Regions from separate parts of the Lysinibacillus sp. FSL K6-0057 genome, predicted to be linked through region 2. Evidence: riboswitches for the same ligand, from Rfam matches in the RefSeq annotation. Region 2 holds a riboswitch; the other holds the start of a gene.
The links. A riboswitch is a leader RNA that binds a small molecule or an ion and turns the genes downstream of it on or off. The one in region 2 is predicted to bind S-adenosylmethionine.

Region 1 (6,395 bases), 2.2 Mb from region 2:
CATTAGTTATTGGTCAGGCAGCAGTTGATGCAGGCGTTGTTTCGGCTGTAATGGTCATTATTGTGGCCTTAACGGCGATTTGTAGCTTCCTATTCCCTGCCTATGGCTTATCGAATACCATTCGTGTGCTACGTTTTCCATTAATGATTTTAGCTGCTATGTTTGGTTTATTTGGTGTCATGTTTGGCATTATGGTCATTATTCTTCATTTATGTAGCATTCGATCATTTGGTGTACCTTATTTAAGCCCTTTTGCACCGTTAATATTACAGGATCAGAAGGATGCCTTTGTGCTGTTTCCGCGTAGAAAGTTACTTACACGACCTCGTTTAGTCAATCAAAAAAATATTGTTAGAGGCCATAACTATGTCAATGTAAAAGGAAGGAAATAACTACTGGATAAATGAGGAATGGAATATGGCAAAAATAAAATGGATTTGCTTACTATGTATCCTCACTTTACTGTTAAGTGGTTGCTGGAGTAAGCGTGAATTAAATGAACTAGCCATTGTCGTAGCACTGGGCATTGACAAAATAGACGAAGAATATGAAATTACGGTTCAAATTGTCGATCCTAGTGAAGTTTCAGTGCGACAAGCTTCCACTCAGCGCTCTCCTGTTGTTAGCTATCATTCTAGAGGCGAAACCATCTTTGAGGCCATTCGAAAAATGACGACCCTTGCTGCACGAAAGCCTTATTTTGCCCATCTTCAAGTGGTTGTTTTAGGAGAAGATCTCGCGAAAGAAGGAATCAGTGATGCACTCGATTTAATTGTAAGGGACCATGAATTTCGTAAGGATTTCGATGTCATTATGTCTCATGAAGCGACAGCGAAGGAAGTATTAAATGTATTAACACCCATCGAAAAGGTTCCAGCTAATAAAATGTTAAATTCCCTCGATGTCTCTGAGAGAGCTTGGGGCTCCACAATAGCAGTTAATATTGATGAATTAGTCAATACATTAAGCAACAAGCATAAAGGGGCGTTAATTTCTGCTATTGAAGTTCATGGCGATAAGAAATTAGGGGTAGATCAAACAAATGTGCAACGTGTTAAAACACCTGTGCTGTTACAATATGCGGGCTTAGCAGTCTTTAAAGGGGATAAATATATGGGGCTGCTATCCGAGGGTGAAAGCAAAGGCATTAGCTTTCTTAACGACAAAATTCAAAGTACGATTGAAATCATCGCCTGTCCTAATAAAGGGACTTTATCTACGGAAATCACCCAATCCACTACAAAAGTGAAAGGGTCATTTAAAAATGGGAAGCCGAAAATCGATGTTCATATTAATGTTGAGCAGAATGTTGGAGAGGTCGAATGTGATATCAATCTCACCAAAAATAAATCGATTGATTACGTTAATAAAAAAACAGCCCAGGGTATCGATGAACGCATTGAAAAAACATTAGAGATAATGCAACAGCAATATGAAATCGATGTTTTTGGTTTTGGTGATGCCCTACATCGTGCAGATGCAAAGCAGTGGGGAAAAATCAAGGATGAGTGGGCTTCCCTCTTTCCCGATTTGCCAGTGGCTGTTCACGTGAAGGTAACAACACAAGGATTGGGTACGATGCAAAATTCATTATTAAACAAGCCAAAGGAGGAGTAATGAAATGGTGCTAGCTGTAGCTATCTTGATCATCTCAATCATCGTTGCACTTCTATTTATTCCAAAGTTCAAAAAGCAACAGGATAAAAAAACCATTATTGTCTTCTCCTTTTTGCTACTCATTGGAACTGCTTTAAATATGGCCATTGCCCTGAAAGTCCATATTCCAAGCCCATTAGATTTAATTACCTTTATCTTCACACCAATTAAGGATTACATTGTGTCATTCACAAAATAAAAAGATGGACTGAGAAACGGAGGGTAGCTAGATGGAAAAAGAGATCATTAGTTCAAGACAGTTTACAATCGTTACCTTCCTCTATTCTATCGGTACAGCAATTTTAATTATCCCTTCAAGTATTACGGGCGCTGCTAAGCAAGATGCTTGGGTTGCAGCAAGCATTGGTGTTGTGCTTAGTTTACTGGTCATAAAGTTATTCTTAACACTTGCCAATCAAACACCCTCTCTTAATTTTATAGAGGCGAATGAAAAAATTCTTGGTCGTTTTTTTGGGAAAATCACAGCCATTTGCTTTCTCATTCTCACCTTTTTCTCCACTGGAGAGTTACTTTATTTTATTGGTATTTTTATGAAAACCGAAGTTATGCCAGAAACACCGACATTAGCATTCGCCCTACTGTTCAGTATCATTATTATGTATGCCGCGTATCTAGGGATAGAGACGTTTGCCCGTTCAGCAGAAATTCTCTTTCCGTTGTTTATCTTTATCTTTATTTTTTTCGTCGTTTGTATTACCCCTCAAATTACATTTGAGAATATTCAGCCTCTACTAGAAGCAACCAAAACATCTATGTTTTATAGTATTGCACGCTTTATGAGTATCTTTTCCTTTCCATTACTCGTGTTATTGATGCTATATCCCGCTGGCGTCAATGTACAGCCATCTGCACAGAAAGGGCTATATATTGGGACCATCCTTGGTGGTGTCGTCTTAATTACGTTGATTGTCCTATCGATTCTTGTCTTAGGGCCTGAAAACACAGCATCTAGGACATTTCCCAGCTATGCCTTAGCGCAAAGAATATCCATAGGGAATTTTTTGCAGCGTATTGAAATTATTATGGCATTTATGTGGATTTCGTCTATTTATATTCGCACATTTATGTATTTCTATACGACCGTTGTTGGCCTTGCCCAAATTTTGAAGATCAAGGATCATCGTCCGCTTATTTTACCGATGGGCATCATTATCATTGGACTTTCTCAAATTGTTCATCCAGATATTGTGCATTCTACTAATTATAATAATGAAATTTGGCCTATCTTTTCCTTTATCTTCACCATTTTATTACCCATACTTTTGTTGATTGTGGCAGTTATTCGAAATCGTAAATCTAAGGCTCAAAATACCGAAACACCCCAACAGGATACAACGAAGGAAAATCAAAAAGTCTAATTTCTTCTACGTTTAGAAAAGAAATTAGACTTTTTATTAATTAGATATGATATTCGATTTCATCTACAAAATCCCATTCGTATGGTGTTTCTTGGTAGACATAGTAGTTCAACCAGTTAGAGAATAATAAATGCGTATGGGCACGCCATGTATTCATCGGCTCTTGTTTCGGATCATCATTCGGGAAGTAATTCACAGGAACATCGATATCTATGCCCTTCGCCACATCACGGCTATATTCATCGGCTAGTGTTGTCGCATCATACTCCAGATGCCCCGTAATCATAATATTTTTATTATCTTTTGATTGTACGATGAATACCCCTGCATCCTCTGAATAGGATAATAATCGTAGGTCTGGATGATTGCGAACCTCGTCAATGGAAACAGATGTATAGCGAGAATGAGGCGCAGTAAATAAATCGCTAAAGCCGCGCACTAAATCCACCGTTAAATCTGTAATTACATGGGAATAGACGCCTGAGCATTTAGCAGCAAGCTCGACCTTTCCAATGCCATAATGGTGATACAATGCAGCCTGTGCCCCCCAACATATATGTAGCACGGATGTCACATTCTTTTTAGACCAATCCATAATTTCTGAAATTTCCTGCCAATAGTTGACATCTTCAAATGCCATTTTTTCTACAGGTGCCCCAGTAATAATCATGCCATCATAGCGTCGGTGACGAATTTGGTTGAACGTTGTGTAAAATAGCTGCAAATGAGATTTACTCACATTTTTCGACTCATGTGTGGCCGTATTTAAAAAGGTAATATTCACCTGCAGTGGTGTATTCCCTAATAAACGTAGTAATTGAAGCTCTGTTTTTTCTTTTTCAGGCATTAAATTTAGTATTAATATATTTAATGGACGGATTTGCTGTGTTTTCGCTCGATCCTCTTCCATGACGAAGATTTTTTCCTCACGTAAATGTTCTCCAGCTGGTAAATTTTTCGGAATATTAATTGGCATCTTGCTTTCCCCTCTCTATAATCACTCTCTTTTTTTAGCAAACCTTGCTTGCAAAGAATGCAACTAAATTAAAAAATCCTCCTCATTCCATACGAGATAGAATGAGAAGGATTTTTTCACGTCCACTCTTATCTCTCAAAGGAAAAAATCCTTTGCTGGAATTAGCACCTTTCTAACAATTGTTAGAGGTTGCTGAAGCGTCATCGGGCCAAATCCCTCAGCTTCTCTTGATAAGATTATTTAATTATCTTGAATTGTAACATGAACTAGTTAGAATATCAATAATTCATAGAATATTTTGTGATTCATGTGCATGTTCCTTGCTCATTTGATGTACACTAAGCTTGCTATATGTGGTGTTTCTACATTTAAAATTTATGGTAAACATGCCGTAATTATGTTACCATATACTTTTAGTAAGAGAGAGGAACGTGAATAGTTTGATTAAAATTGAATTTCCAAAACCAGATCTAGTAATCCGTCAACGTGAACAAGATTTAAAACCAGGTGATGTGGAAATCACACCTTACTTCGGTTTTATTGACTTCCATAAAATCACACGTGATAAAGGCGGCATTTTCTTATTCTATAATGACAAGAATGAGCTATTGTTTGTTGGGAAAGCACGTAAAATTCGTCAACGTATAAAAAAACATTTCGAGGACAATGTATCTCCGATGAAAAACCATCGTGATGAAGTGTTCAAAATTGAAGTCTATGAAGTAGAAGATCCAATGGAACGTGAAATTTACGAAACATATGCGATTAATACTTTCCGCTCTAAATACAATGTAGACAAAGTCTTTTATTAGACATCATGCAAAGAAACCGAAATCTCATCTAGAGGGATTTCGGTTTCTTTTTTCACATTATGGTCATGCGATTGATTGGTGTACTCTGGCCATTTATTCGCAAATCAATGGTATCAAGCTCAGGATTCTTGACGTTGATTTGAAAAACATAGGGCTGAGCCTCTTTCCTTTGCTCGCTGCCTTCTTCTAGCTGGATGATAAGCCTATTTCCCTCAGCCGTAATACTTGCCAACACATTCCCCTTTGAATAATAGACGAGGTAATATGAAGCATTATTTTCATGCAATAGTTGTATTCTGTCATTAGAAACAATATTTTTTTGGATATTGTCGGGGACAACAGTTAGCTCATGAATCGCTAGTGGATCAGCAGCTGGTGTAGCGTTACATGCTCCTAACATTAGTAAACTCATTAAACCTAGCAACACGATCTTTTTCACGTTACTCCCCTTCCCTTATACGACTATTCCAAGAAGAAAGCTTTTCGCTCCTTAGCAATCCAGTCTTCTAACTCCTGATCATCCCGTTTTACCAGACGATTGATGAGCACATCATGCCAAATATAATCCTCTAATAAATAAATATGGACAGGATCATTGGTGATAAAAGCCGTCTCTTGCGTGGATGGAGAGTGACCATAAATCATTTCCTGACCATCTATCGATAAGATAAACCAATGCGGTGTAGACGGTTTTTTTGTATAGTGTGTGGCTCTATGCTGGTCAATCGAGGCTAAATGCTCCCCCACATACAAGGTAATGCCATGGACAGGAACATGCTGGGCCACCTCTTGCAACTCTTCTCGTAGCGCATCATACATATCCTCCCACATTGACAGCATCACCTTTTTCTTCGCTTTCTTTAGAAGTGACTGACAATAGTTAATGATGGATTCCTTGCCCTTTAGCATGACCACTTTAGGCTCCGCTTCTTGCACTTTTTCCTCTAGTTTCTCTAATTTCCCTCGCATAGATGTAAAATTTGACTCCCAGCGTTGTTGCATTTGCTGTAAAAACACAGACACTGGCATTGCCGCATAGGTTGTTTGTTCTGCGGTCTCTTCTTTTAACACAATGCCCTTATCTACAAGAATATTTAAAATATCATACACTCTTGCACGTGGTATGCCAGAATTTTTACTAACCTGATAGGCACTGACATGACTTTGCTGAACAAGTGCCGTATAGGCCTTTGCTTCATATTCTGTAAAACCCATTTCTTTCAACTGGGCGATTAATTCCTCCATGTAATCCCTCCATTATCTTTATTATAGGCTACTTTTGTGAAGATTTGCCAATGAAAAAATGAGGGTTTACAGCGCAAATAAAATTAGTTACTATTTCAGTAGTAACTAATTTAAAAGAGGTGTAATATGTTTTTTGAAGTCGATGTACATATTCTTATACTGTTAATTTCATTTGGATTTCTGGCGGCTTTTGTCGACTCAGTAGTGGGAGGAGGCGGTTTAATTTCATTACCTGCTTTACTGTTTGTTGGCCTAAATCCAGCCGCAGCTGTTGCAACGAATAAACTAGCAGGAGCAATGGGCTCGCTCACATCCTCGATTTCCTTC
Region 2 (6,395 bases):
AAGCTTTCGCCCAGCTTCACGTCCACCTTTAATGCCAAATGTAAGCACTGAACCGAAGCCATTTCTTAAATATTTCTTTGCCAATTCATGTGTTGGAAAATCTTCCAGGCCATTATAATTTACATACTCCACAGATGGGTGGTTTCGTAAATATTCAGCCACTGCCAATGCATTTTCATTGTGTTTAGGGATACGCAAATGAAGCGTTTCTAAACCTTGTAATAAATTAAAGGCAGCATCTGCACTTAATGTTGGACCAAAATCACGTAATAATTGTACGCGTAGCTTCGTAGCAAAGGCCGCAGAAGCTGTATCAATTCCATAACGTAAACCATGGTAAGAAGCATCTGGTTCAGTAAAACCTGGGAATCGACCACTAGTCCAATCAAACTTACCAGCGTCTACAACAACGCCCCCTAAAGTTGTACCATGACCACCTATCCATTTAGTTGCTGAATGTACTACAACATCTGCACCGTATTCAATAGGTGTAGAACCGTAAGGAGAAGCAAACGTACTGTCAATAATTAATGGTAGACCATTATCATGTGCAATTTTAGCTACTGCTTCAATATCTAAAACCTTTAAGCTTGGATTACCATACACTTCAGCAAAGACTGCTTTTGTTTTATCAGTAATCGCCGCCTTGAAATTCTCTGGGTTTGTTTCATCTACAAAAATTGTTTTAATACCATAGTTTGGTAATGTGTTAGCAAATAAATTATAAGTACCACCATATAAAGAACTAGCTGCTACTATCTCATCACCAGCTCCAGCTAGATTTAAAATGGAAAATGCGATAGCTGCTGCACCAGATGAAAGTGCTACTGCTGCTGTTCCACCTTCCAATAAAGCCACACGTTTTTCAAACACATCAACAGTTGGATTGGTAATCCTTGTGTAAATGTTCCCTGCTTCCTCTAAGGCAAAAAGACGTTGCGCATGAGCAGTGTCTTTAAATACGAAAGCAGTTGAGCGATAGACAGGAACTGTTCGAGAACCCGTCACTGGGTCTGGCTCTTGACCGCCATGTAACAGCAATGTTTCTGGTTTAAAATTTGTCATTGTGTACCTCCAAATGGTTATTTTTTTTACGATGGTACCGGAGATGAGGAGGATTTTTCTGTAGAAAACAAAAACCCTCTTCAGCTAAGAAGAGGGTTGCGGTTGCAAGTTTTCCTCCCCTTATCTGCCAGATCCAAGTAAGAATCTGTAGGAATTAGCACCTTAGTAAGCTCGTTACTTACTGGTTGCCGGGCATCATAGGGCCTATCCCTCCGCCGCTCTTGATAAGAGTATGTGATTCAATTTCCATCGTTGTTACACAGTATAAACATAGAGTTTTTTTCTGTCAACATGTAAATTTTATTTTTTCCGAAACTTCTGTCTGCTCTTATACGTAATATGAACGCATACACTATTTTAGAAAAAAATTTGAGAGGAGGATTTTTATGGTAAAAGCCGTGATCACTTTTCTTATTATTGGCTATTTAATTGGCTGTATTCACGGCTCTAAAGTGGCACAATTTTTATCGGGGGTTGATTTAAAAAAAGCTGGCCACGGCAATGCTGGTGCCTCTAATGCTACGCTTTCCCTCGGCTGGAAATATGGCGTTTTAGTAGCCCTCATCGATATTGGCAAAGGCGTTGTAGCTATTATCGGTGCACATTTTTATCTAGGGGACGTCACTCATTTAACAGAAGAACAAATATGGCTGCTTACCTACATTATGGCTGCTGGGGTCATTTTAGGTCATAATTTCCCTTTCTATATGGGCTTCAATGGCGGAAAAGGAACTGCCTCCATTATCGGAATTTTACTTGCTGTCGATTGGAAGATTGGTTTATTTGCACTTATTTTATTTGTTATTTTATCCTTTGCAACAAATTATTTAATTGTTGGTGTTCTAGAGTTTTATCTCGTTTTTTGTACAGCCACTTATTTATGGATTCCTGGCATTGGCCCAACCATTATAGCTGTTCTTCTTTTTGGCATAGCCATCATCCTGCACATAGAAAATATTAAACGTTTAGTCAATGGTACAGAGCCTAAAGTAACTTCTGCCTTTAAGAAAAAGAAATAATATTTTTATGGATATTTTTGTATTTTTTGTGACCATGTATTTTCTCTTTATCTACCCATATTGCTGTAAAAAACACCTATTCTGCGTAGTTTTTTTTCTACAATAAAATAGACATATTCTTATCTTAATAAAACATTATCTAGGCCGATGTTATGGTTAATAATCGTCATTTTTATCGTAGAAAGGATGAGAAAATATGTCTTCACCAAATCAAGAAGCTTCAAAACGTAATTTAAAGCCACTATGGATTGGCTTGGCCTTCGCTTTACTAATTATTATTACTTTTTTACCTAATAACGGTGATTTACCTATAGCTGGACAACGAGCTTTAGCCATCTTAGCTTTTGCAGTCATCCTTTGGGTAACAGAGGCCGTTTCATATCCTGTTAGCTCGGCCATGATTATTGCACTTGTAACTGTTTTACTAGGACTCGCTCCATCAATGGATGATCCTACCACAGAGCTAGGTACAGCAGGCGCATTAAAATTATCCTTAAGTGGATTTAGTAATTCTGCTGTTGCTTTAGTAGCAGCCGCTCTTTTTCTAGCGGCTGCAATGCAAATTACCAATCTACATAAACGACTTGCTCTTTGGATTCTTTCACTGGTAGGAACCAAAACAAAAGCTATCGTATTTGGCGCCATTTTAGTTTCTATCGTCCTCGCATTTTTTGTTCCTTCTGCTACAGCACGAGCTGGCGCAGTAGTGCCAATATTGCTTGGAATGGTTGCCGCATTTGGTTTACCACGTGATAGTCGGCTCGCTGCCTTACTAGTTATTACTTCCGTACAAGCCGTTTCCATTTGGAATATCGGCATTAAAACGGCAGCCGCTCAAAATATGGTTGCCTTAAATTTTATTCAAGAGCAATTTAATGTAGATATTTCTTGGGGTGCTTGGTTACTCTACGCTGCCCCCTTCTCGATTATTATGTCTGTTGTCTTATTTTTCATTATGATCGCTTTAATTAAACCTGAGACTAGCAATATCGAAGGTGGTAAAGAGGTCATCAAAAAACAGCTTGCAGCGCTTGGCCCATTAAAAGCTCCTGAAATTCGCTTAATCATTACATCCTTAGTTTTACTATTTTTCTGGGCAACTGAAGGGAAGCTGCATCCATTTGACACGACCACAGTCACAATTATTGCCATCGCTATTCTATTAATGCCTAAAATCGGTGTGTATTCATGGAAGGAAGTTGAGCCTCATATTCCATGGGGAACAATTATCGTCTTTGCAGTAGGCATTATGTTAGGAACCATTTTACTGAATACAAAAGGTGCTGCATGGTTATCAGATAAAGTTTTTGGTTCACTTGGACTAGATACAATGCCTTTACTAGCAACCATCGCACTCGTAACTTTATTTAACATTTTGATTCATTTAGGCTTTGCAAGTGCAACTAGCTTAGCATCAGCACTTATACCTGTGTTTATCGTGTTAGCCTCCACATTAACAGCTAATGTGGATCAGGTTGGTTTTGTTATTGTGCAACAATTCGTCATAAGCTTTGGCTTCCTATTACCAATTAGTGCACCACAAAATATGCTTGCCTATGGTACAGGTGCCTTTACAACAAAGGATTTCTTGAAATCTGGGATTCCATTAACCATTATCGGTTTCCTTCTCGTTCTTTTGTTCTCTGCAACTTATTGGAAATGGATTGGATTACTATAAGTCGCTGATAATCTCAGATAAATTAACATGTAAAAAGCCTTGAAGGCACAGATTAACTGTCCTTCAAGGCTTTTAAGATGAAATTTTATTGTTTCGTGAAAGCAGGGTCCTTCATCGTACCGTTTTTCGCATAATTAACATGCCATGAAAGTGCTTTTTCTAGGTTATGTGGTGTATGATGTCCACCCGTTGCCTCATTGGCATCATTAAAGTACTGCCACAGCTGCTCCCGATAATCAGGGTGTGCACAGTTATCAATGATAAGTCCCACTCGTTCTTTTGGAGCAAGTCCTCGTAAATCGGCTACGCCCTGTTCAGTTACAATGACATCAACATCATGCTCTGTATGATCAACATGCGAGACCATTGGGACAATACTCGAAATATCTCCACCCTTAGCGTAAGACTTTGTCACAAATATCCCTAAACGTGCATTACGTGCAAAGTCACCAGACCCTCCGATACCATTCATCATCTTTGTACCAGAAACATGTGTTGAATTAACATTGCCGTAAATATCTAATTCCAAGGCTGTATTCACTGAAATTAATCCGAGTCGACGGATAATTTCAGGCTGATTTGAAATTTCTTGAGGACGCAATACTAATTTATCAGCATATTTTTCAAAATTCCCATAAACACGGTTTCCTACTTGCTCAGAAAGGGTAATAGAAGTAGCAGAAGCGAAATTTACTTTTCCTGCATCAATCAATTCAAATACTGCATCCTGGAGAACTTCTGAATAAACTTCTAAGTTCTCAAACTCAGAATCTTTAAAACCTAGCAATACAGCATTTGCTACTGAGCCTACCCCAGATTGAATTGGTCGCAAACTTGTTGTTAAGCGACCTACTTTAATCTCTTCACGCAGGAAATTTAATAAATGATTAGCCATAACATCCGTCTCTTCATCAGCAGGGACAATAGTTGATGGTGCATCTAATATATCCGAAATAACGATGCCTTTTACTTTATCTAAATCTAGTGGAATTCCAACTATACCAAGACGATCAGAAACATTCTGTAAAGGAATTGGATCACGTTTTCCTTGTGGTGCAGGTACGTAAATATCATGTATACCCTCTAATGCATCAAGCTGTGCTACGTTTAATTCAATGATGACTTGGTCTGCTTCTTGCACAAAAATCGGAGAATTACCAACTGAAGTTGTAGGAATTAATAAGCCTTCTTCTGTAATTGCAGCCGCTTCAATAATCGCAAAATCAATTGGTCCTATAATACCTTGGCGGACAAGCTCAGCATTATGAGAAAGATGGGCATCCACAAATGTGATGTCACCACTATTGATTTTATTACGAATGCCAGCATCTGCTTGGAAAGGACCGCGTTTACGAATGACCCCTGCTTCTGCTAAGTATTGGTCTACCTCAGGGCCAAGTGATGCACCTGTAAAGACATCTACTTGGAAATTCTCTTTTTTCGCTTTCTCTACAAGTGCAAGAGGTACAACCTTTACATCGCCAGCACGTGTGAATCCGCTCATCCCTAATACCATGCCATCCTTAATCCAAGATGCTGCTTCTTCTGCTGTTACAACCTTGCTTCGCAATTGTTCATGGCGAAGCTTTTTCGCTAATTTTTCTTCCATTCCCTATTCCTCCATTCCACTTTATTTTTATTCAACTCGCATATTTGGTTCCAGTAAATCTGTGACGTCCATCAGAGGCTATATCTTTATTCTAGGAGGATTTCATCACCTAATAGCTAATGTTGTATAAACATTTGCGAATAAAGATAATGTAATTTTTGGTAGTACAACCAAATAAACAGTCGCTTCTATAATTTTATACTATTTAGAATATTTAATCTATATTAAATGAAATATTTTACTTTGCGAGATAATTTCTACATTTTTAAATTATGTATATATAACTTTTTATACCTCACTATTCGATTTTGACGGAAAAGCGTGCTATGCTCATGGTATAGAACAGACACAAAGGAGAGAGTTTTAATGGTTAAAGAATTATTACGCAACCATTCCTCGGTACGCATCTATGATGGAGAACCGATTTCAAAAGAAATCATCGAAGATTTAATTGGAACAGCACAAATGGCTGCAACATCACATTTTGTGCAAGCCTATAGTGTGATCTGGGTAACAGATGCAGATAAAAAAGAAAAATTAGGCTTACTCTCTGGTAATCCACGCCAATATGAAACTTCAGGCGGAGCATTTGTTTTTTGCGTAGATTTCAAGCGACTTCAAATGGCTGGGAAGCTAGAAGGAGTAGATATTGTGGCTGATTCAGCTGAAAATGTCCTTGTCGGCGTAGCTGATGTATCATTGTTTGCACAGAATTTTGTTATTGCAGCAGAATCAATGGGTTATGGCATTTGCTATATTGGAGGAGTCCGCAATAAAACTTCTGAAATCAGTGAATTATTCAATCTACCCGATTACGTTTTCCCATTATTCGGGCTAACAATCGGCGTTCCTGCACGTCGCAATGATGTAAAACCACGTTTACCTGTGTCTGCTGTATTACATGAAAATGAATACAATGTTGAAAAATATGAAGAGCTTTTACCGGCTTATAATGAGACAATGGAAATATATTATAATAGTCGTTCATCAAACAGAAAAATTGATAACTGGACAAAACAGATGG

Region 1: it holds a riboswitch for S-adenosylmethionine, as region 2 does, so the genes downstream of both, metA (homoserine O-succinyltransferase) here and MHB40_RS01995 (O-acetylhomoserine aminocarboxypropyltransferase/cysteine synthase family protein) in region 2, are expected to answer to the same signal.

The regions. Positions count from the first base shown of each region.
Region 1 is NZ_CP152047.1:2,643,150-2,649,544, forward strand. Features, by position in the region: gene MHB40_RS12950 (spore germination protein) at 1-392, shown strand, start outside; gene MHB40_RS12955 (Ger(x)C family spore germination protein) at 418-1,617, shown strand; gene MHB40_RS12960 (hypothetical protein) at 1,622-1,855, shown strand; gene MHB40_RS12965 (endospore germination permease) at 1,887-3,035, shown strand; gene metA (homoserine O-succinyltransferase) at 3,076-4,011, opposite strand; SAM riboswitch class I at 4,137-4,248, opposite strand; gene MHB40_RS12975 (nucleotide excision repair endonuclease) at 4,452-4,823, shown strand; gene MHB40_RS12980 (hypothetical protein) at 4,876-5,262, opposite strand; gene MHB40_RS12985 (helix-turn-helix domain-containing protein) at 5,286-6,068, opposite strand; gene MHB40_RS12990 (TSUP family transporter) at 6,195-6,395, shown strand, end outside.
Region 2 is NZ_CP152047.1:408,636-415,030, reverse strand. Features, by position in the region: gene MHB40_RS01995 (O-acetylhomoserine aminocarboxypropyltransferase/cysteine synthase family protein) at 1-1,065, opposite strand, end outside; SAM riboswitch class I at 1,183-1,296, opposite strand; gene MHB40_RS01990 (glycerol-3-phosphate acyltransferase) at 1,452-2,084, shown strand; gene MHB40_RS01985 (DASS family sodium-coupled anion symporter) at 2,281-3,762, shown strand; gene MHB40_RS01980 (succinate CoA transferase) at 3,848-5,371, opposite strand; gene chrR (oxygen-insensitive NADPH nitroreductase) at 5,738-6,395, shown strand, end outside.